Regions from separate parts of the Cupriavidus sp. IK-TO18 genome, predicted to be linked through region 3. Evidence: predicted binding sites of a transcription regulator. Region 3 holds the regulator's gene; each other region holds the start of a gene.
What was found. Region 3 encodes HrcA, which represses chaperone genes, less so after heat shock. Its sites were predicted from a motif close to TTAGCACTCNNNNNNNNNGAGTGCTAA; they were not measured.
Positions count from the first base shown of each region.

Region 1: rpoH (RNA polymerase sigma factor RpoH) is a predicted target of HrcA. The motif match lies at 4,854-4,880, and genes of this name have one in related genera.
Region 2: groES (co-chaperone GroES) is a predicted target of HrcA. The motif match lies at 2,935-2,961, and genes of this name have one in related genera.

Region 1 is NZ_JADGMP010000030.1:65,547-72,813, forward strand. Features, by position in the region: gene IPF36_RS22910 (SURF1 family protein) at 1-205, shown strand, start outside; gene IPF36_RS22915 (cytochrome C oxidase subunit I) at 279-947, shown strand; gene IPF36_RS22920 (heme A synthase) at 958-2,061, shown strand; gene cyoE (heme o synthase) at 2,058-3,002, shown strand; gene IPF36_RS22930 (SCO family protein) at 3,129-3,743, shown strand; gene rpoH (RNA polymerase sigma factor RpoH) at 3,836-4,765, opposite strand; gene IPF36_RS22940 (pirin family protein) at 5,113-5,991, shown strand; gene ybiB (DNA-binding protein YbiB) at 6,032-7,024, opposite strand; gene IPF36_RS22950 (ABC transporter ATP-binding protein) at 7,130-7,267, opposite strand, start outside.
Region 2 is NZ_JADGMP010000036.1:57,140-64,406, forward strand. Features, by position in the region: gene IPF36_RS28765 (GtrA family protein) at 312-707, shown strand; gene groL (chaperonin GroEL) at 852-2,495, opposite strand; gene groES (co-chaperone GroES) at 2,541-2,831, opposite strand; gene IPF36_RS28780 (TorF family putative porin) at 3,259-4,038, opposite strand; gene kdpC (potassium-transporting ATPase subunit KdpC) at 4,272-4,895, opposite strand; gene kdpB (potassium-transporting ATPase subunit KdpB) at 4,923-7,142, opposite strand; gene kdpA (potassium-transporting ATPase subunit KdpA) at 7,245-7,267, opposite strand, start outside.
Region 3 is NZ_JADGMP010000015.1:2,795-10,061, reverse strand. Features, by position in the region: gene recN (DNA repair protein RecN) at 1-987, opposite strand, end outside; gene IPF36_RS12655 (NAD kinase) at 1,075-1,992, opposite strand; gene hrcA (heat-inducible transcriptional repressor HrcA) at 2,096-3,133, shown strand; gene hemH (ferrochelatase) at 3,237-4,352, shown strand; gene IPF36_RS12640 (RNA-binding S4 domain-containing protein) at 4,349-4,744, shown strand; gene IPF36_RS12635 (hypothetical protein) at 4,832-5,005, opposite strand; gene grpE (nucleotide exchange factor GrpE) at 5,279-5,833, shown strand; gene IPF36_RS12625 (co-chaperone YbbN) at 5,917-6,354, shown strand; gene IPF36_RS12620 (phospholipase A) at 6,382-7,267, opposite strand, start outside.

The DNA.
Region 1 (7,267 bases), on a different contig from region 3:
GCAGCCGCTGGTGGTCGCGCAGCGCAGCGATACCGGCGACGGCCTCGCTCGCGACTGGGCGCCGGCCGATGCGGGCGCGGACCGGCACTATGGCTATGCCTTCCAGTGGTTCGGCCTGGCTGCGCTGACGGTGGTATTGGTGGCGGTGCTGGGCTGGCACGCGCGCCGGCGCGCGGTATCGTCCGCGGCCCGCAACAACGCATGAACGGATGGCAGCACGACCGGGGCAGGTTCCCGGACGGGCCTGACTGCAGATGAAAAAGGACAGACGTACTCCCATGTCACAGCAAGACTCCGCCCCGGCACCCGTCGGGCCTCCCGCGATGTCGGCCTCGCCGCAGGATCCCCGCATCGACGCGCGCACGCGCCGTGGCCGCCTGCAGATGCTGATGCTGTTGCTGGTGTGCGCCTCGCCGGTGATCGCCTCCTATTTCACCTACTACGTCATCAAGCCCAGGGGCGGCGCCACCAACTACGGCGCGCTGGTCGATCCACAACGGCCGATGCCGCCGGTGCGCGTCACCGACGAGCAAGGCAACGCCGTGCCGCTGGAGCAGTACCGCGGCAAGTGGCTGCTGGTGACGGCGGATCCGTCCGCGTGCGACGAGGCCTGCGCAAAGAAGCTCTTCACCATCCGCCAGATCCGCGCCGGGCAAGGCCAGGACCGCGAGCGCATCGTGCCGGTGTGGCTGATCACCGATGACGGCAAGATCGACGAGCGCCTGAGCACCGCCTACAACGAGCCCTACGCCGGCGTGCGCTTCCTGCGCATCGACCACCAGGTGGCGCAGCAATGGCTGCCGGCCGAGCCGGGCAAGCGTGCCGAGGACACCATCTTCCTGGTGGATCCGCTCGGCAACCTGATGATGCGCTTCCCGCAGGATCCGGACCCCAAGAAGCTGAGCGGCGACCTGAAGAAGCTGCTCAAGGTCTCGCGCATCGGTTAAGGGGAAGGGCATGCTGCTGCAACTGGCCGTCATCGGCGTCCTGATCGCACTGCTGCCGCTCAGCTACGTGCTGGTCAAGGGCGATCGCAACAAATACCGCAAGCTGGTCTGGATCACCGCCTTCCTGACGCTGGACCTGATCATGTTCGGCAGCTTCACGCGGCTGACCGACTCCGGCCTGGGCTGCCCGGACTGGCCGGGCTGCTATGGACATTCCAACCCGCATGCCGCGATGGAGCCGATCCGGGCGGCCGAGACCGCGCTGCCCAGCGGTCCGGTGACGCTGATGAAGGCGTGGATCGAGATGATCCATCGCTACTTCGCCATGGCGGTGGGCGTGCTGATCATCGCGCTGATGGTGCTGGCATGGGTCAAGCGCCGCGAGCTGAAGCAATCGCCATGGTTCGCCACCGGCGTGCTGGTGCTGGTGTGCGTGCAGGGCGCATTCGGCGCGTTCACCGTGACCATGAAGCTGCAGCCGATCATCGTGGTCACGCACCTGATGCTGGGCATGGCACTGCTGGCCGCGCTGATCCAGCTGGGCTCGCGCAGCGACCCGCCGCACCCGGTCGTACCCGAGGCGGCGCGGCTGCACTGGCCGGTTCGCATCGGCTTGCTGCTGCTGGTGATCCAGATTTTCCTGGGCGGCTGGGTCAGCACCAACTACGCGGTGCTCGCCTGCACGGATTTCCCGCTGTGCAACGGCCAGCTGGTGCCCGAGATGGACTTCCGGCACGGCTTCACGCTGTGGCGCCAGCTTGGCATGACGGCCGCTGGCGACTACATCCCGCACGCTGCGCTGGTTGCGATCCACTGGGTGCACCGGGGCTTTGCATTCGTGGTGCTGGGCTACCTGGCGTGGTTCGGCTTGCGTGCGCGCCGGCTCGACGGGCTGCACCGGCAGGCAGGCTGGCTGCTCGGCATGCTGGTGCTGCAACTGGCCACCGGGATGTCCAATATCGTGTTCGACTGGCCCCTGGTGGCGGCGGTCGCCCACAACGGCGGCGCGGCGGTGCTCCTGCTGCTGCTGGTCCGCCTCCACTACAATATAGGGCTCGCGACCCGGGCCGCCGGCGCCCCCAAAGCCATGCCGAACGCCGCCCGCGCCACATGAAAGACAAGACCCCTTCCGTGGTTACCGCTACACACCCTCATTCACTGGGCAAGCTGAGCCGGATACGGCATCTGGCCCGGCAATATGCCGCCCTGACCAAGCCGCGCGTGACGCAGCTGGCAGTCTTCTGCGCCATCATCGGCATGTTCCTGGCCACGCCCGGCATGGTGCCGTGGCGCGTGCTGATCGGCGGTGCCGCAGGCATCTGGCTGCTTGCCGGCGCCGCCTTTGCCATCAATTGCCTGGTCGAGCAGAAGATCGATGCGCTGATGCGCCGCACCGCCTGGCGCCCGTCCGCCACCGGCGAGATCACCACCCCGCAGACGCTGGTGTTCTCCGCCATCCTTGGCGGCGCTGGCATGTGGATGCTGCACGAGTTCGCCAACGACCTGACGATGTGGCTGACCTTCGCCACCTTCCTGGGCTATGCGGTGGTCTACACCATCCTGCTCAAGCCGGCCACGCCGCAGAACATCGTCATCGGCGGGCTGTCCGGCGCTATGCCGCCGGCGCTGGGCTGGGCCGCCGTCGCCGGCGAAGTGCCGGCCGAGGCCTGGTTCCTGGTGCTGATCATCTTTACGTGGACGCCGCCGCACTTCTGGGCGCTGGCGCTGTACCGGCGCGCCGACTATGCCAAGTCGGGCCTGCCGATGCTGCCGGTCACCCACGGCGAGCGCTACACGCTGCTGCATATCCTGCTGTACACGCTGATCATGATCGCGGCGACGCTGCTGCCGTTCGTCTACGGCATGAGCGGCTACATCTACCTGGTGGCCGCGCTGGCGCTGGGCGGCGGCTTCCTGGCCTATGCCTGGAAGATGTACCGCAATTACTCGGACGAGCTGGCGCAGCGCACCTTCCGCTTCTCGATCCTGTACCTGTCGCTGCTGTTCGCGGCGCTGCTGGTCGACCATTACTTCAAGTTCGTGCCGCAGGTCTGACCGGCCTTGCCACGCTGCGGGCTGCGTCATCTTGTCGCGGCCGGCGCAGCGCGGCGGCGCCATCGGCGATACTGGGTGCTTTCGCCGACCTTTCCATTGCTGATCGTTCCACACAAGCTTTCGCGCATGCCCAGACCCGCTTCCGGCCTGTTCTCAGCCTTCCGCCGCTTTTCCCTGGTTGCCGCGCTCGCGCTGGCGCTGGCAGCCTGCGGCCAGCAGAAGGCGTCGTTCCGCAATGTCGATATCAGCGGCGCGGCGGATTTCGGCAAGGATTTCTCGCTGCCCGACCACAATGGCAAAGTCCGCACCATTGCCGACTTCAAGGGCAAGGCGGTGGTGATGTTCTTCGGCTACACCCATTGCCCCGACGTATGCCCGACCACCATGGCCGAGCTCAAGGCGGTGATGGAGCAGCTGGGCCCCGATGCCGACCGCGTCCAGGTGCTGTTCGTCACGGTCGATCCGGAGCGCGACACGCAGGCGCTGCTGGCGCAGTACGTCCCAGCATTCGACCCGCGCTTCCTGGGCCTGCGCCCGGCCGACGACGCCGCGCTGCAGAAGCTGGCCAAGGACTTCAAGGTGTTCTACGCCAAGGTGCCGGGCAGCTCGCCCAACAACTACACGGTGGATCACTCGGCGGGCAGCTATGTATTCGATCCGGAAGGCCGGCTGCGGCTGTTCATCCGCCACGGCCAGGGGCCGGAGCCGATCGCGCACGACCTGAAGCAGCTGCTTTCCTGACGCCTGACGGTGCGGCATAACGTCGCACCGCTGCGATCGCAGGCAAAAAAAGCCGGTCCACTTGGACCGGCTTTTTGCATGGGTGCCCGGCATCAGGCAAATGCCTGCAGCGCCCCTTTCATCTTCTTCATCGCCGCGGCTTCGATCTGGCGGATGCGCTCCGCCGAGACGCCGAACTCGGCGGCCAGCTCATGCAGCGTGGCGCCGCCCGAGCCGTCGTCGGCCACGTTCAGCCAGCGCGCCTCGATGATCCGGCGGCTGCGCTCGTCCAGCCGGCCCAGCGCTTCTTCCAGGCCTTCGACCTGCATGCGGTCCTGGCGCTTGGCTTCCAGCACGCGCGTGGGTTCGTTGTGGTTGTCAGCCAGGTAGGCGATGGGGGCGAATTCCTCTTCGCCGTCGTCGACCTGGCCTTCCAGCGCGAGGTCGCCGCCCGACAGGCGGGTTTCCATCTCCATTACTTCTTCCGGCTTCACGTTCAGCTCGCGCGCCACGGCCTCGACCTGCTCCGGCGTGAACGTGTGCGAACCCTGCTTGTGGCTGCGCAGGTTGAAGAACAGCTTGCGCTGGGCCTTGGTGGTTGCCACCTTGACCATGCGCCAGTTCTTCAGCACGTACTCGTGGATCTCGGCCTTGATCCAGTGCATCGCATACGAGACCAGGCGTACGCCCTGCTCGGGATCGAAGCGCTTCACGGCCTTCATCAGGCCGATATTGCCTTCCTGGATCAGGTCGGCGTGCGGCAGGCCATAGCCCAGGTACTGGCGGGCGATCGACACCACCAGTCGCAGGTGGGACATCACCAGCTGGCGGGCGGCATCGACGGAATCGTTATCGCGGAGATCGCGCGCCAGGCGCTGCTCTTCCTCCGCGGTCAGCAACGGAATTCGGTGGACAGCCTGGATATAGCTGTCGAGATTGCCCACGGTCGCCGGGAAGGTCAGCGCAAAGCTGCTCCCGCTACGGGGCGCCGTCGGCAGACGGCTAGTCGTCAGGGTTTGTTCGGCAGACAAGACTGCGTTCACTCAATCGCTCCTTTCGCATCCGGCGGTTGGGTTGCCGGGTCATGTCCCGCACGTCCTTGTGGGAACGGCGGCGGCACTGCAACACATCTTAGCACTCCATCCGGGTGAGTGCTAATTGGAGTCCCAACGGTCTTGATAGTTCCCGTCGATTGACTCACCGCATAGAATAGCAATAACGCTATGAAGCGGCTTCGGGGATACTCGTGGCTGGGTACACTGGTGTTAGAGCGAATGTGTGCCCGCCGGTTCTGCATGCCAGTGGAATGATTTGTTGCGCCAGCGGCTACACTCGACGCAAGCGGCGGCAAGCTGGCACGCTTGCCGATCTCTCATACTCCGGAGGAGCTATGTCTGCTATCGAACACTTGTTAAAACCGCATGTGCGCGACCTGGGCGATTTCACCGTGCGCCGCCTGCTGCCGGCCGCTGCGACCCAGACGGTCGGGCCATTTATCTTCTTCGACCATATGGGGCCGGTGCAGATGCCGCCGGGCGAGGGTGCCGATGTGCGCCCGCATCCGCATATCGGGCTGGCGACCGTCACATACCTGTTCGAAGGCGAGATCATTCACCGCGACAGTCTCGGCAGCGAGCAGGCGATCCGGCCGGGCGACGTCAACTGGATGACTGCCGGCCACGGCATCGTCCATTCGGAGCGCTCGCCCGATTCCGCGCGCGCCGACGGCGCGCGCCTGCACGGCATCCAGACATGGGTGGCATTGCCGCAGTCGCACGAGACCGACGAACCGTCCTTCTTCCACCATCCCGCTGCAACGCTGCCGCGCATCGAGCGGCCGGGGGTGCGCATGGTGGTGATCGCCGGCGATGCCTTCGGCAAGACTTCGCCGGTCAAGGTCTTCAGCCGCACCCTGTACGTGGCGATCGAGCTGGATGCGGGCGCGAGCGTGGAGATCCCCGCCGACCATGCCGAGCGCGGCATCTACCCGGTGGACGGCGCGGTGTCGCTGGACGGCGAGCCGCTGCCGGCCGAGCACATGGTGGTGCTGACGCCCGGGCAGCCGGCGCTGCTGATGGCGACGGCGCCTTCGCGCGTGATGCTGCTGGGAGGCGACCCGACCGACGGCCGCCGCTTCATCTACTGGAATTTCGTGGCCAGCAGCAAGGAAGCCATCGAGTCCGCTGCCAGACGCTGGGAGGACGACCAGTTTCCGCGCGTGCCGGGCGACGAGCGCGAGCGCATCCCGCTGCCGGCGCGCAAGCCCTGAACCGGGCGGTCCGGGCTCAGACCGCGCTCAGACCGCGCGTTTAGACCGGACTGGCCCAGGTGACGCGGGTGCCGAGCTTCAGGCACTCGCGGATGGCTTCGACCTGCGTGGCGATTGGCGCCGGCACCGGCACGGCGCCATCGAGCACGCGCCGGATCCATGCCGCGGTCAGGCCGGCATCATTGCCGGGCGGCAGATCCGGCACTTCGGCCAGCGATCCGCCGGAGGGATCGACCAGCGTCTGCTGGTGCCCTTCATGCAGCCAGTCGATGCGGCCGCTGCGGCGCGCATCGGCCACCACTTCGCCTTCGGTGCCGCGTGCCAGCAGCACGTTGGCCGGCTCGTGAGAGAAATAGTCGGTCAGCGTCTCGCGGTATTCCGGGTGGGTATAGCTATACAGCCGCAAGCCTTCAGCCGGCGCGTGCTCGCCCACCGGCTGCAGCATCTTGGCCACGGTATGCGACGAGTTGCGCAAGCCGATCACGGTGCGCCGCTCCAGCAGCTGCGACAGGCCCGGCGACAGCACATCGACCGGCAGCACCGCCAGCGGGCCGTCGCCGCCGGTCTCGCGCAGCCGTGCCGAGGCTTCGGCCGTGCTGGCGCACAGGGGAATGCCCAGCGCCTCGAACAGGGTCATGCTGGTGATGCGGTCATTGAAGACGCGCGTCCCGTGCACCAGTACGGGGATGCCGTCGCGAGCCAGCAGCAGCGCCAGCAGCGGCACCAGGTTTGGCTGCTTGCGTGCGCCGTTGTAGCTGGGGATCACTACCACCTGGCGCTCGGGCGGCGCGGGCAGCGGTTGGCAGTGCGCATGGGCGGCCTCGAGCATGCCGGCCAGTTCGTGCGGGGCCTCGCCCTTGATGCGGTAGGCCATCAGGATCGCGCCCAGCTCCAGGTCGGACACGCGCCCAGCCAGCATCGCGTCGAACAGGGTCTTGGCGTCGTCGCGCGGCAGCGCGCGCGCGCCGTTGACGCCACGGCCGACTTCCTTGATATAGCGGGCGGCGGAAAACGGGTTGGCTGGCGTGGTCATGGCGGCTTGGGGGAGGAGTCTGTTCTGGGTTCATGATAGCGGAGCAGCGCCGTCGCGCCCATCGCCGCCCGTTGCCACGGACGAGCGCGACGGCGGGGAGCACGCTCAGGCTGCTTCCTGGAGCGCGGGATTGCGCTGTTTGCGGTAGAGAAAGTCCAGCACCGCGGTACGGCAGGCGTGGTAGTCCTTGTCGTCGGCCAGCGCCACGCGGTCGCGCGGGCGCGGCAGGTCCACCCTGAGGAT
Region 2 (7,267 bases), on a different contig from region 3:
GCTTCCGGGATACGGCCCGGGGTCTTCGCTACTTCGGAGAAATCCTGCGCCTGGCCTAACCGCCAACCGGGATGCCCACCCTCAATCGCCCGTCAAACAATCAGTTTTGATTTTTTTGGGGCGCCGGCCATACCTTGCCTGTTCTTACTCGGGCAATGAAGTACTTGCTTAGGGCCGGTACCTGAACTGGATTCTAGGCTGCGAGGCAGAGCGGACAATCCGCCAAACGCACTAATGCAGTGACCTCATTGACTGGCTGGATGGTGCGAGTTCAGACTCCGTTATCCACTCTATGGGTGATGTAACAGGCTATGCAGCTGGCAATTACCTATGCACTTCTTGCGCTCATCGCTACCGCGGCAAATATAGGTGTCCAGGACATTCTCGTCCGCAGCTATACAGGGCCGTTCCAGATATTACTTTCGGTGATAGCAGGGACTGGGGTGGGACTGCTCCTGAAATACGTCCTCGACAAGCGCTTCATCTTTCGGTTTCGCGCTCGCGACGTAGGCCACGACGGGCGGACCTTTATCGTGTATACCGGGACCGGACTGGCAACTACCCTTGTGTTCTGGGCATTTGAATTCGGCTTCGACTATATGTTTGACACCCGGGAGATGCGCTACCTCGGCGCGGTCATCGGCCTCGCCATTGGCTACGCGGTGAAATTCAGGCTGGACAGGCAGTACACATTCCACCCGGACTGAGCCGAGCCACCGGCTACGGCCGTTCGCAAGCCGGGGGCGTCGGATGCCGCGGCAAGAAACAAAAACCCCCGCGGGCTTTCACCCGCGGGGGTTTTCGTTCAGACAGCCTGCCGGCCATGACAGCCAGCAGTCAGTCGGCACAAATTACATCATGCCTTCCATGCCGCCCATGCCGCCCATGCCGCCCGGCATTGCCGGAGCCGACTCTTCCTTCGGCGTTTCGGCCACGGCGCAGTCGGTGGTCAGCATCAGCGAAGCCACCGAAGCGGCGTTCTGCAGCGCGGTGCGGGTGACCTTGGTCGGGTCCAGCACGCCCATTTCGACCAGGTCGCCGTACTCGCCCGAAGCCGCGTTGTAGCCGTAGTTGCCCTTGCCTTCGATGACCTTGGCAACGACGACCGAAGCTTCTTCACCAGCGTTCAGCACGATCTGGCGCAGTGGCTCTTCCATGGCGCGCAGCACGATCTTGATACCGGCGTTCTGGTCGGCGTTGTCGCCGGTCAGTGCCGAGATCGCAGCGCGGGCGCGCAGCAGGGCCACACCGCCGCCGGGGACGATGCCTTCTTCCACCGCAGCGCGGGTGGCGTGCAGGGCGTCTTCCACGCGGGCCTTCTTTTCCTTCATTTCGACTTCGGTGGCAGCGCCAACCTTGATCACGGCAACACCGCCGGCCAGCTTGGCCACGCGCTCTTGCAGCTTTTCACGGTCGTAGTCCGAGGTCGCTTCTTCGATCTGGGCGCGGATTTGCTTCACGCGGCCTTCGATCGCAGCGGCGTCGCCGGCGCCATCGATGATGATGGTGTTTTCCTTGCCGATCTCGATGCGCTTGGCTTGGCCCAGGTCGTTCAGGGTAGCCTTTTCCAGCGTCAGGCCGATTTCTTCGGCGATGACGGTGCCGCCGGTCAGGATGGCGATGTCTTCCAGCATGGCCTTGCGGCGGTCGCCGAAGCCCGGGGCCTTGACGGCGGCGGTCTTCAGGATGCCACGGATGTTGTTGACCACCAGGGTCGCCAGGGCTTCGCCCTCGACGTCTTCAGCGATGATCAGCAGCGGGCGGCCAGCCTTGGCCACTTGCTCCAGCACCGGCAGCAGGTCGCGGATGTTCGAAACCTTCTTGTCGAACAGCAGCACGAACGGGCTGTCCAGCTGGACAACTTGCTTTTCCGGGTTGTTGATGAAGTACGGCGACAGGTAGCCGCGGTCGAACTGCATGCCTTCCACGACTTCCAGTTCGTCGGCCAGCGACTTGCCGTCTTCGACGGTGATCACGCCTTCCTTGCCGACCTTGTCCATGGCTTCGGCGATGCGCTCACCGATCGAGGTGTCGCTGTTGGCCGAGATGGCGCCAACCTGGGCGATTTCCTTGCTGGTGGTGGTGGGCTTGCTGACCTTCTTCAGCTCTTCCACGGCGGCGGCAACAGCCTTGTCGATGCCGCGCTTCAGGTCCATCGGGTTCATGCCGGCGGCAACGAACTTCATGCCTTCGCGCACGATCGACTGGGCCAGCACGGTAGCGGTGGTGGTACCGTCACCGGCGTTGTCGCTGGTCTTGGAAGCCACTTCCTTGACCATCTGGGCGCCCATGTTCTGCAGCTTGTCCTTCAGCTCGATTTCCTTGGCCACGGACACGCCGTCCTTGGTCACGGTCGGGCCGCCGAAGCTGCGCTCCAGCACCACATTGCGGCCCTTCGGGCCCAGGGTCACTTTAACGGCGTTGGCGAGGATGTTCACGCCTTCGACCATCTTGGCACGTGCGGCGTCGCCGAACACTACGTCTTTAGCTGCCATTCTTGAAATCTCCTGAAATCTGTACGGGTGGCGGTCAGTTGGTGATTACTTGTTCACCACGGCCATGATGTCTTCTTCGCGCATGACCAGCAGTTCCTGGCCTTCCACCTTCACGCCCTGGCCGGCATACTTGCCGAACAGCACGCGGTCGCCAACCTTGACGTCGAGGGCGATGTTGTTGCCCTTGTCATCCTTCTTGCCGGGACCGACTGCCAGCACTTCGCCTTGATCGGGCTTCTCGGCAGCGTTGTCGGGAATCACGATACCGGACGCGGTCTTGGTTTCGTTGTCCAGACGCTTCACGATCACGCGGTCGTGCAGAGGACGCAGGTTCATACGGACTCCTAGATACAAAAGTGAGTGTTTAATCACAATCGGCCGGCTACCGAGGCGACGGCCGTCTGATATTTTCAGGTGTCGCAAGGGGCACAGAATGCTGTTAGCACTCACCCCCGACGAGTGCTAATTATAGGGACGGGGTATGGCCATTTCAAGACAGCGGCCAAATGGGGGTTTTCCCGGACGGAGGGAATTTGAGGTGGGAGCGGCGGGAACGGCGTGTCTCAACAGTCCCGGGGGCAACGGGTGGCAAGCCTTCAGGCCGTCAGGTGCTTGTCCCGTGCCATGGAAAGCGGAGGGAGGACAGCCATGGCTTCCTCCAGCCTCTGAACCAGCGCGGAACTTGCTGGGCGCAACGGCAGGCGGTAGATCAGGCCGACGCATTAAATCGATATCAAGAACCGGCGGCGCCGGCAAGGCGCGCTCAGAACGTCTTGGTCAGGGAAGCCCATGCGGTGCCACGGCCCATGTAGCGGCCCTTGGCATTGGTGTACACCGCCTTGTCGGCATTGGTGTCGATGTAGGCCACAGCCAGCGCGAGTCCGTTGCCCAAGTCCTTGGTCAGGCCGAGCTTCCAGTCCACGTACGAGGCATTGGCGACCTGCACCTTCTGGTAACCCACGTGGGCGTTCAGCGTGAGGTCCCAGACATCAAGCGGCACGTTGGCGGTCAGGTCTGCATACCAGCTGTGCTTGCTGTCGGCGAAGCCAAAGAGATTGGTCGGCGCGTACGAGTACTTGAGCGTCACGGGACCGTAGCCCAGGGCCGCGTACACCTCGGTGGTGTATGGGCGCGTGTAGCCGGCCGGATAGTCGCCCGGGTAGTAGTACTGCAGCACGCCGACATCGTAGGTCCAGTCGCCAGCGAACGTATTCTTGTAGCCCCCGTAGAAATCCATCTCGATCGGGGCCGACACCTCGGCATTGCTGTCGCCCAGCCAGCTGATGCTCGAGTTCCAGTTGCCGAGGTAGAAGCCGCTCGCATGGCTGTAGTCGAACCCGCCCTGGATCGCCGGCCGGCGGTTCGTCTGCATCAGCCCGCGGTAGCGGTAGTCGGTAGCCACCGTGACGTTAGTCGTGAAGGTATGCGGGGATGCCTCGGCGTCAGGCTGGGATTGCGCCATGGCGGGCATGGCAGCGAAGACGAGAACGGAAGTTGCGGAACAGGCGAGCAGTGCGGCCGCGGTATGGCGCAGGTCAGTCATTGTTGATGTGACGAGAGTTGATGGAATCCCCCGTTGCCGGGAGCCTCGCCACGATATGGGCTGACGCGTAAAAACGGCATCAAAAGCCGCAGTGCCCGTGTACAGATCCAGTAAAGGTGCCGGGATCCCGCGCAGGCGAGCCAGTGCCGCCGCGCACCTGCGCGGCATCGTCGTTGCACACAGGCGGGACGATCCCGCACGCAGCGAAATCGTCCCGCATCACCGGCACCGTGCTACTGCCGTGCGATGACATCCAATGCAAGGTTCAGCTTCAGGACATTGACGCCTGGATCGCCCAGCACCGGCAGTAGCGGCACGTCCGTGTTGGCGGCAACCAGTTGCTTCACCTGTTCAGTCGGTATCCCCCTGGCGCGCGCGACGCGCGCCACCTGGTATTCGGCGGCCGCAGGGCTGATGTGCGGGTCGAGCCCGCTGCCGGATGCCGTGACCAGGTCCACGGGCACCGGCGCCTGGTTGTCCGGATCCACGGCGCGCAGTGCGTCGAGGCGCGCGCGTGCGGCATCGGTCAACGCCGGGTTGGTAGGACCGAGGTTCGAACCGACCGAAGCCGCTGCGTTATACGGCATCGGCGCCGTGGCCGACAGCCGGCCCCAGAAGTACTTCGGGTCGGAGAACGGCTGGCCGATCAGTTCCGAGCCAAGCGTGCTGCCATCCTTTCCGATCAGCGAGCCGCCGGCCTGATGCGGGAACACGGCCCTGGCGATTGCCGTGATCACGCCGGGATACAGCAGGCCGGTCACCAGCGACAGGCCGACGAACACCACCAGCATTGGCCGCAACAGGCCGCCCTGCACCGGAGCCGGCAACGGCTGCCGGGATTGCACTTGCGTATTCATGAATGCTCCGAATCGTTGGAGAGAAAATCAGACCCAGCCGAACAGGGCCAGGATCATGTCGATCAGCTTGATGCCGGCAAACGGCACCAGGATGCCGCCAACACCGTAGATCAGCAGGTTGCGGCGCAGCAGTACCGCGGCGCCCAGCGGCCGGTAGACCACGCCCTTGAGCGCCAGCGGAATCAGCACGACGATGATCAGCGCGTTGAAGATCACCGCCGACATGATGGCCGACGCCGGCGTGGCCAGCCCCATCACATTAAGCAGGTTGAGCTGCGGATACGTGGTGGCAAACGCCGCGGGAATGATCGCGAAATACTTGGCGATGTCGTTGGCCACGCTGAAGGTCGTCAGCGAGCCGCGCGTCATCAGCATCTGCTTGCCGATCTCGACGATCTCGATCAGCTTGGTCGGGTTGCTGTCCAGGTCCACCATGTTGCCGGCTTCCTTGGCCGCCTGCGTGCCGCTGTTCATCGCCACGGCCACGTCGGCCTGGGCGAGTGCGGGAGCGTCGTTGGTGCCGTCGCCGGTCATCGCGACGAGCCGCCCTTCGGCCTGGTACTGGCGGATCAGCTTGAGCTTGGCCTCCGGCGTGGCTTCGGCCAGGAAGTCGTCGACGCCTGCTTCCGCCGCGATCGAAGCCGCGGTCAGCCGGTTGTCGCCGGTGATCATCACGGTCTTGATGCCCATTTTGCGCAGCTCGCCGAAGCGCTCGCGGATGCCGGTCTTGACGATGTCCTTCAGTTCGATCACGCCCAGCACGCGCACCGAATCGCCGTTGGCGTCGGCAACCACCAGCGGCGTGCTGCCGGCGCGCGCAACCTCGTCGACCGCCTGCAACACCGCGTCTGGGAACTTGCCGGCGCGTTCCGTGACGTACCGGCGCACGGCATCGGCGGCGCCCTTGCGCACGTGGCGTTCGCCGCCGCCGTCGCGCAGGTCCACGCCGCTCATGCGCGTCTGCGCGCTGAATGGCACGAATTCCGGCTTCAGGCTTGCCATCGCCGGCGCGGCCAGCCCGGGCAGCTGGCGTGCCAGTGTGATGATGCTGCGCCCTTCCGGCGTTTCGTCGGCCAGCGACGACAGCCACGCCGCTTCCGCGAGCTGCAATGGCGATACGCCGGGCGCCGGGATAAAGCGCGAGGCCTGGCGGTTGCCATGGGTGATGGTGCCGGTCTTGTCGAGCAGCAGTACGTCCACGTCGCCGGCGGCTTCCACCGCGCGGCCCGAAGTGGCGATCACGTTCGCTTCCATCATCCGGCTCATGCCGGCCACGCCGATCGCGGAAAGCAGCCCGCCGATCGTGGTCGGGATCAGGCACACCAGCAGCGCCACCAGCACGGTGATCGTCACCGGCACGCCCGCCTTGGCCACCAGCACGCTGTAGAGCGAGAACGGCTGCAGCGTGGCCGTGGCCAGCAGCAGGACAACGGTCAACCCGACCAGCAGGATCGTCAGGGCCAGCTCGTTCGGCGTCTTCTGCCGCTTGGCGCCCTCGACCATCGTGATCATGCGGTCGATGAAGCTTTCGCCCGGATTGGTCGTGATGCGCACCACGATCCAGTCGGACAGCACGCGCGTACCTCCGGTCACCGACGAAAAGTCGCCGCCAGACTCGCGGATCACCGGCGCCGATTCGCCGGTGATGGCGCTTTCGTCGACCGAGGCCACGCCGTCGATCACTTCGCCGTCGCCGGGGATCATCTCGCCAGCCTCGACCAGCACTACATCGCCGCGTCGAAGCGCGGTCGCGGGGCGCGCTTCGGTGGCGCTTCCGCGTTTGCCGTCCTTCAGCACGCGTGCGGTCACCGTGGTCTTCAGCCCACGCAGCGCCTCGGCCTGTTGCTTGCTGCGGCCCTCGGCGAGCGCCTCGGCAAAGTTCGCGAACAGCACCGTGAACCACAGCCACACCGATACCGCCAGGATGAAGCCGGCGGATTCGCCGCCCGCTGCCGGCGCCGCCACTGCCTTCAGGAACAGGATGGTCGTCAGGATGCTGCCGGCGTAGACCACGAACATCACCGGGTTGCGCAGCTGGTCGCGCGGCGACAGCTTGCTGAAGGCCGCGATCAGCGCGGGCTTCACCAGCTCCGGCGCGAACATGCTGCGCGCGGGCGGGCGATGATGGTGGGAACCGTGTTGCCGGTCTGACACCGGTGCGCTCTTCACCTGGGGCGTGTTGGAGGACGATGCGCCGGTCCTGTTGGCGCTGCCCTTGGCCACTGGGGCCGTCGATTCATGTTGCATGGTTTCTCCGCAATCCGCTAGAGACAGCGGCACCTGCATTGGCCGGGCCATGCAGGGGCTGAACTGGTGGCAATGCTCGCTATGTCTTCGTCAGTGATCGATCTACTTGGCTGCCGTTGCCGTCA
Region 3 (7,267 bases):
CAGCAGCTCATCGGGCAGCTGCTCGGGAGGCAGGCGGTACTTGCGCGCGGTGGCGTGCAGCGCCTGCATGCGTTCCTCGACGGCCTGCAGCCGTTCGGGATCCAGCTCGAGCCGGTCGACGTAGCGGGTCAGCGAATGCGCGGCTTCCTCGGCCTGCACCTGGGCCGGCTCGAGCGCGGCCAGCACGTCGCGCAGCGCCGGGTCGACGTCGGCCAGCTGCTGCAGCCGGTGCACGATGGTGTTCAGCGCCGATAGCACCGAGCCGTCGGCTTCGGACAGCGCCTCCAGCGCCGCGCGGCTGCCGTCGATCAGGCCGGCGGCATGCGACAGGCGGTTGTACTCGGCCTGGATCTCTTCCCATTCGCCCGGCTGCGGGTTGAGCTTGTCGAGCTCGCCGACCTGCCACTCCAGCCGCTCGCGCTCGAGCTGCATCTCGCGCGACTGGTGCTCGACCGCCTCGCGCTGGCGCACGCAGGCGCGCCACGCGCGCCAGGCCTCGGCCACCGCGCCGGCCTGCTGGGTCAGCCCGGCGTGGGCGTCGAACAGCAGGCGCTGCGCGTCCGGGCGCAGCAGCAGCTGGTGCGCGTGCTGCCCGTGGATGTCGACCAGCTGGTCGCCCACTTCGCGCAGCTGCGCCAGCGTGGCCGCGGCGCCGTTGATAAAGGCCTTGCTGCGGCCGCCGGCATCGACCGTACGCCGCAGCAGCACCGCGCCGGCGCCGTCATCGTCTTCGGCATTGAGCTCGCGCTCGGCCAGCCAGGCGTCGAGCGCCGGGTGGGTCGTGAAGGTGGCGCTGATGCTGGCGCGTGCGGCGCCTTCGCGCACGATGCCGGCGTCGGCCCGCTCGCCCAGCACCAGGGCCAGGGCGTCGATCAGGATCGACTTGCCGGCGCCGGTCTCGCCGGTAAAGACGGTGAAGCCAGGGGTGAAATCGAGGTCGAGCGTGTCGACGATGACGAAATCGCGGATGGACAGGCTGCGCAGCATCGTGGCGGATCGTGGCGAAAGTGAGATCGGTCCGGAAAGTCGGGCTGGCGTAGGATCGGGGTGGCTAGCTCGGGCTCTGGGGGCGGCTCAGAGGCGGTTGTCTTCGGACGGGTATTCGTGCCAGTGCAGCTTCTTGCGCAGCGTGGCGTAGTAGTTGTAGCCCACCGGGTGCAGCAGGTTGATGCTCTTCTCCGAGCGCCGCACCACGATGCGGTCGCCGGGCAGCAGCGAGGTCAGCGACTGCATGTCGAAATTGACGCTGGCGTCGCGCGCGCTGGCCACTTCGATGGTGACCTCGGCATCGTGCGGCAGCACGATCGGGCGGTTCGACAGCGCGTGCGGGGCGATCGGCACCAGCACCACGCCCGACAGCGTCGGGTGCAGGATCGGGCCGCCGGCGGACAGCGCGTAGGCGGTCGAGCCGGTCGCGGTCGACACGATCAGGCCGTCCGAACGCTGGTTGTACATAAAGTTGCCGTCAACGGACACCGCCAGCTCGACCATGCCGGAAATGCCTGAGCGGTTCACCACCACGTCGTTCAGCGCCAGCGCCGAAAAAATGACGCTGTCGTCGCGCACCACGCGGGATTCGAGCAGCAGCCGGTTCTCGGCCTCGTAGCGGCCGTCGAGCATGTCGGGCAGCACCGTGTGCACGTCTTCCAGCGCGATGTCGGTCATGAAGCCGAGCCGCCCGTGGTTGACCCCGATCAGTGGCACGTCGTACCCGGCCAGCTGGCGGGCAATGCCCAGCAGCGTGCCGTCGCCGCCCAGCACCACCGCCACGTCGGCGTGCTGGCCGATTTCCTCGGCCGACAGGGCAGGGTAGGCGGTCAGCCCGGTGGCCAGCGCGGTCTCGCGCTCGAACACCACATCCTGGCCGTTGCGCAGGATATAAGAGGCGATCTCCTCCAGCGGTCCTTCGATGCCGGCAGTCGAGTAGCGGCCCACCAGGGCGACGGTGTTGAACGAAGTGCGCAAGGCGCTGGCTCTCGGGGGGGCGGACATGCCGGGATTAGACCATACCGCCGCTGCCGTTGCCAGCAGGCGCCGGCGCCGCAACCCAGGCGGGGCGCCAGAAGGTCTAAAACTTGCGTAAAATCGGGACATCATGGATGAACGTTCCAAAACGCTGCTCAAGACCCTGATCGAGCGCTACATCGCCGAAGGCCAGCCGGTCGGGTCCCGCACCCTGTCGAAATTCTCGGGGCTGGACCTGTCACCCGCGACCATTCGCAATGTGATGTCCGACCTGGAGGAAATGGGCTTTATCGCCAGCCCGCACACGTCGGCCGGCCGCATCCCGACGCCGCGCGGGTACCGGCTGTTCGTCGATTCCATGCTGACGGCCAAGCCGCTGGAGCGCAACACCGAACTGGCCGAGCTGACCGGCCAGATCCAGGGCCAGCTCGGCGCCCAGCAGCTGGGTCCGCAGCGCATGATCACGGCGGCAGCGCGCACGCTGTCCAACCTGTCGCACTTCGCCGGCGTGGTGATGACGCCCCGGCGCGCGCAGGCGTTCCGGCAGATCGAATTCATGCGCCTGTCCGACAAGCGCATCCTGCTGATCATCGTCAGCCCCGAGGGCGACGTGCAGAACCGGATCATCCAGACCGAGCTGTCGTATACCCCGGCCCAACTGATCGAGGCCGCCAACTACTTCAACTCGCACTACACCGGCATGAGCTTCGACGCCGTGCGCAGCCACCTGCGCGTCGAGCTGCAGGACCTGCGCCGCGACATGTCGCAGCTGATGCAGGCGGCGGTCGAGGCCGGCAGCGTGGCCGACGACGAGGAAGACGACCACGTCTATATCAGCGGCGAACGCAAGCTGCTCGAAGTGGAAGACCTGTCTTCCAGCATGGACAAGCTGCGCCGGCTGTTCGACGTGTTCGAGCACAAGACCAGCCTGCTGCAGCTGCTCGATGTCTCCAGCCACGCCCAGGGCGTGCAGATCTTCATCGGCGGCGAGAGCCAGCTGGTGCCGCTGGAAGACATGGCGGTCATCACCGCGCCGTACGAGGTCGACGGGCAGATCGTCGGCACCCTCGGCGTGATCGGCCCGACACGCATGGCATACGAGCGCGTGATCCCGATCGTAGACATCACCGCGCGGCTGCTGTCCAGCGCGCTGAGCCAGAACCAGTGACGCGGCTGGCCGGTCTGACAAGCTGCCCCATTCCTACCGAGCGCCACCTGCGCTGGCGCGCCGCCATGGCGCGTTGCCGGCCGCGCGCCAACCCGGAAGCGACATGACGTTTTCACCCGAACCGGTTTACCAGCACGGGCAGGCGCCGCGCACGGCGATCCTGCTGGTCAACCTGGGTACCCCCGATGCGCCCACGCCCAGGGCGGTGGGGCGCTACCTGAAGGAATTCCTGTCCGACCCGCGCGTGGTCGAGATCCCGCGTGCCGCCTGGCTGCCGCTGCTGCATGGCGTGATCCTGCCGCTGCGTTCGCGTGCGTCGGCGTTGAAGTACGAGTCGATCTGGCTGCGCGAGGCGCATATGACCGGCTCGCCGCTGCTGGTCTACAGCGAGCGCCAGGCCCATGCGCTGCAGCGGCTGCTGAACCAGAACGGCCACGAGGTGACGGTGGCGTGCGCCATGCGCTACGGCAACCCCTCGATCGCCTCGGTGATGGAAGCGCTGCGCCGCCAGGGCTGCGAGCAGGTGCTGGTGCTGCCGATGTATCCGCAGTACTCCGGCACCACTACCGCAACCGCCTTCGACGAAGTGTTCCGCGTGCTGGGACAATGGCGCAACCAGCCCGAGCTGCGGCTGGTCAAACATTTCCATGACCATCCCGCTTATATCTCGGCGCTGCACCAGCAGGTCGGGGCCTACTGGTCACGGCACGGCATGCCCGATTTTGCGCACGGCGACAAGCTGATCCTGTCGTTCCACGGCGTGCCGCGGCGCACGCTCGAGCTGGGCGACCCGTATCACTGCGAGTGCCTGAAGACCGGCCGGCTGTTGGGCGACGCGCTGGGCTTGCAGCCGGGGCAATATCAGGTGACGTTCCAGTCTCGTTTTGGCAAGGCGGAGTGGCTGCAGCCGTACACGGCCCCGACGCTGGCGGAGCTGGGCAAGGTTGGCGCCGGCCGGGTCGATGTGTTCTGCCCGGGTTTCCCGGCGGACTGCATCGAGACGCTCGAGGAAATCGCGATGGAAGGGCAGACCGAGTTCAAGGTCGCGGGCGGCAAGGATTTCCACTTTATTCCTTGCATGAACGACGCGGCGCCGTGGGTGGCGGCGATGGCGGAGATTGCCCTGCAGCACCTGCAGGGATGGCCGCTCAACACGCCGCACCCGCATGAGCTGGAAGCGCGTCGCTCGCGTGCGCAGACCCGGGGAGCCGCAGCATGAACGTGGATTTTGAAGCGGATGCGCGCCAGCGCATCGACAAATGGCTATGGTGCGCGCGCTTTTTCAAGACGCGCTCGCTTGCGGCCGAGGCGGTGGAGCGGGGCAAGGTGACCGTCAACGGCCAACTGGTCAAGAACTCGCGTGAAGTGCGGCCCGGCGACAAGGTCGCGCTCGAAGCGCACCAGCAGCGCTGGGAACTCCAGGTGAAGGGCATTGCCCCGGCGCGCGGACCGGCACCGGTGGCGCAGACGCTGTATGAAGAGAGTGCCGACAGCCAGGCGCGCCGGCAGGCCGAGGCCGAGCGGCGCCGCCTGCAGCCGGAGCCCGCCGCGCAGTTGCAGGGGCGCCCGACCAAGCGCGACCGCCGCCGCATCGATGACTTCCGGCACTGAGGCTGGCAGGAACGACACGCGGCGGCGCCGGCACAATGCCGGGGCCGCCGCGGTGCGAGCGTGTGTGCCGGAAAGTTGCGCTGGCGCTTATTCCTGCGAGACTTCCTGGCTGATGATAGGAACGATGTAGTGCTTGAACACCGCCTTGCCACTGCCATACTCGGTATCGCGCGGCGAGAAGGCGTCGGACAGGCAGATAAAGGCGGTCATGACCGCCAGGGCGGCCACGAGGCAGAGCGTCACGACTGGCAGCTTATGCATGGCCAACCTTTCGGAAGAGGCACAAAAATGAACCATCTCCAGGCCCCCGGCATTTTTGTCATTTTTCGTAAGAGAATGTTAGTGAGTGCAGTGCAGCAAGGCAATAAGGCGTCAATTGCATAACTCACGCCTTTGTAACCGCTTGTTTCCGCGTCTCGCCGGCGCCACTCTTGAAATCCGGCGCGACGCCACCAATTGCCCGCTAAACACGCCGATTGACCCACCGCGGCCGTACCCACGGACGGCCGCGCCAATGCATTGATACGGATCGACATGGAAGAACAGAAGCAGACGCCATCCAACCCGACGCCCAACGACGAAGCCAGCGCCCCTGCCGCGCAGGAGAACGCCGCGCCGGAGGCTGCCGCCGTGGAGGATGTGGCGGCCCAGCTGGCCGCCCTGGAAGCCAAGGCGCGTGAACACTACGACCTGTACATGCGCGCGGTCGCCGAGGGCGAAAACATCCGCCGCCGGGCGCAGGAAGACGTTGCCAAGGCCCACAAATTCGCCATCGAGAACTTCGCCGACAACCTGCTGCCGGTGATGGACAGCCTGCAGGCCGCGCTGGCTGACGGTTCCGGCGATATTGCCAAGCTGCGCGAAGGCGTCGAACTGACTGCGCGCCAGCTGGCAGCCGCGTTCGAGCGCGGCAAGATCGTGGAACTGAACCCGGTCGGGGAGAAGTTCGACCCGCACCGCCACCAGGCCATTTCGATGGTGCCGGCCGACCAGGAACCCAACACCGTCGTCACCGTGCTGCAGCGCGGCTATACCATTGCCGACCGCGTGTTGCGCCCGGCGCTGGTGACGGTGGCGGCACCGAAGTAAGCCGGACTGCTTAGCGGCTGAGGCTGCGCCCGGTGCCGTCCAGGCCCGGGCGTTTTGCTTTCTTGCCTTTGCGGGAGCGAATCATGTCAAGCGAATCGCCGGCCGGCGAGCCGTCCGCGGACCAGGCCGCGGCAGCCCACCTCGACCATCGCGCCTTCGAGGCCTTTGGCATGCGCCAGGTCGACGACGCCGGCATCGACGCCGCGATTGCGCAGGCCGGCGATGCGCTGGTGTGCGTGTTCTTCTGGGGCGTGGATTGCTTCAATTGCGAGATGGCAAAGAAAGCCATGCTCGCCAATCCCGAGCCGATCCGGGCACTCGGCCTGCACTGGCTCCATGCCAATGTCTATGAGCACCCCGCACTGGGCAAGCGCTTCGGCCTGCACGGCATCCCGGTGTTCATGTTCTTCCAGAACGGCAAGAAGCTCGGCCGTGCCACCGGCTGGCATGGCCACGGCCAGTTTGCCGCTGCGGTCGCCAATGCCCGGCTGAAGGCGGGCGGCAAACCGCTGGCGGGGTGAACCGGCCAGCCAGGCGGCATCAGGCCTTCAGCGCGACAGCGCGTAGCCGATGCGGAACTGCCAGGGCAGCTTGTGGTTGTAGTCGAGCAGGCTTTCGCCATAGCCGACGAAGTAACCCGCCATCAGGTAACCCGCGGTACCCGGCAGCAGCCGCGCCAGCGGATAGGTGACCTGCGCATCGACGCTGCCGTACCACTTGCGCGTGCCCTTGCGCAGCGTGGCGGAAAACTCCCATGAATCCGGGCGCCCATACGCGATGCCCAGGTCCATATAGCCGCGGTAGTGGGCGATGTCAGGGTTGTCGCCCTTTTCCACGTAGGCATAGAGCTTGGGCGCGACGCGCCAGTGCCAGTCGTTCTGGTCGCCGATGTAGAACGTCGGCTTGACGAACACGGTGTTGATGCTGCGCGACTCGTCGCCGCTGCGGCCGTTGGACTCGTGCTCCACGCCGGCCGCCAGCGACAGCCGGCTGATGGCCCGGTTGCGCACGCCGGTATCCGACAGGTAGTAAAACAGGCTCGGCCGGTAGTTGGTGTCGCGGAACGGCTTGGACTGCTCAGACAGGTCCCATAGCGAGAACTGGGTGAAGCCGAGGTAGAGGTTGTCGAACAGGCTCTTCGATGCCGGATCCTCGCCCTCGAAGATCCGGTACTTGAAGCTGAACTGGAACTTCGCGTTGGCGCCATCGTGCGCGCCGACGATGAAGTACATCGGGTCGTAGAACGACAGGCGCGCGCTGTCGCGCAGGTCCGCGGGCGCCGGGGCGGTGGCGCTTGCGCTGGTCACCGGCGTGATCGGAACCGGGACCGTCTCCGCGGCTTCGCCAGCGGCCCCGGCCGTAGCGGCTACCGCGGGCGGGGCGGCGGTGGTGGCCTCGCCCGGCTGCGGCAGCCGGTTCAGAGTGACCACCACC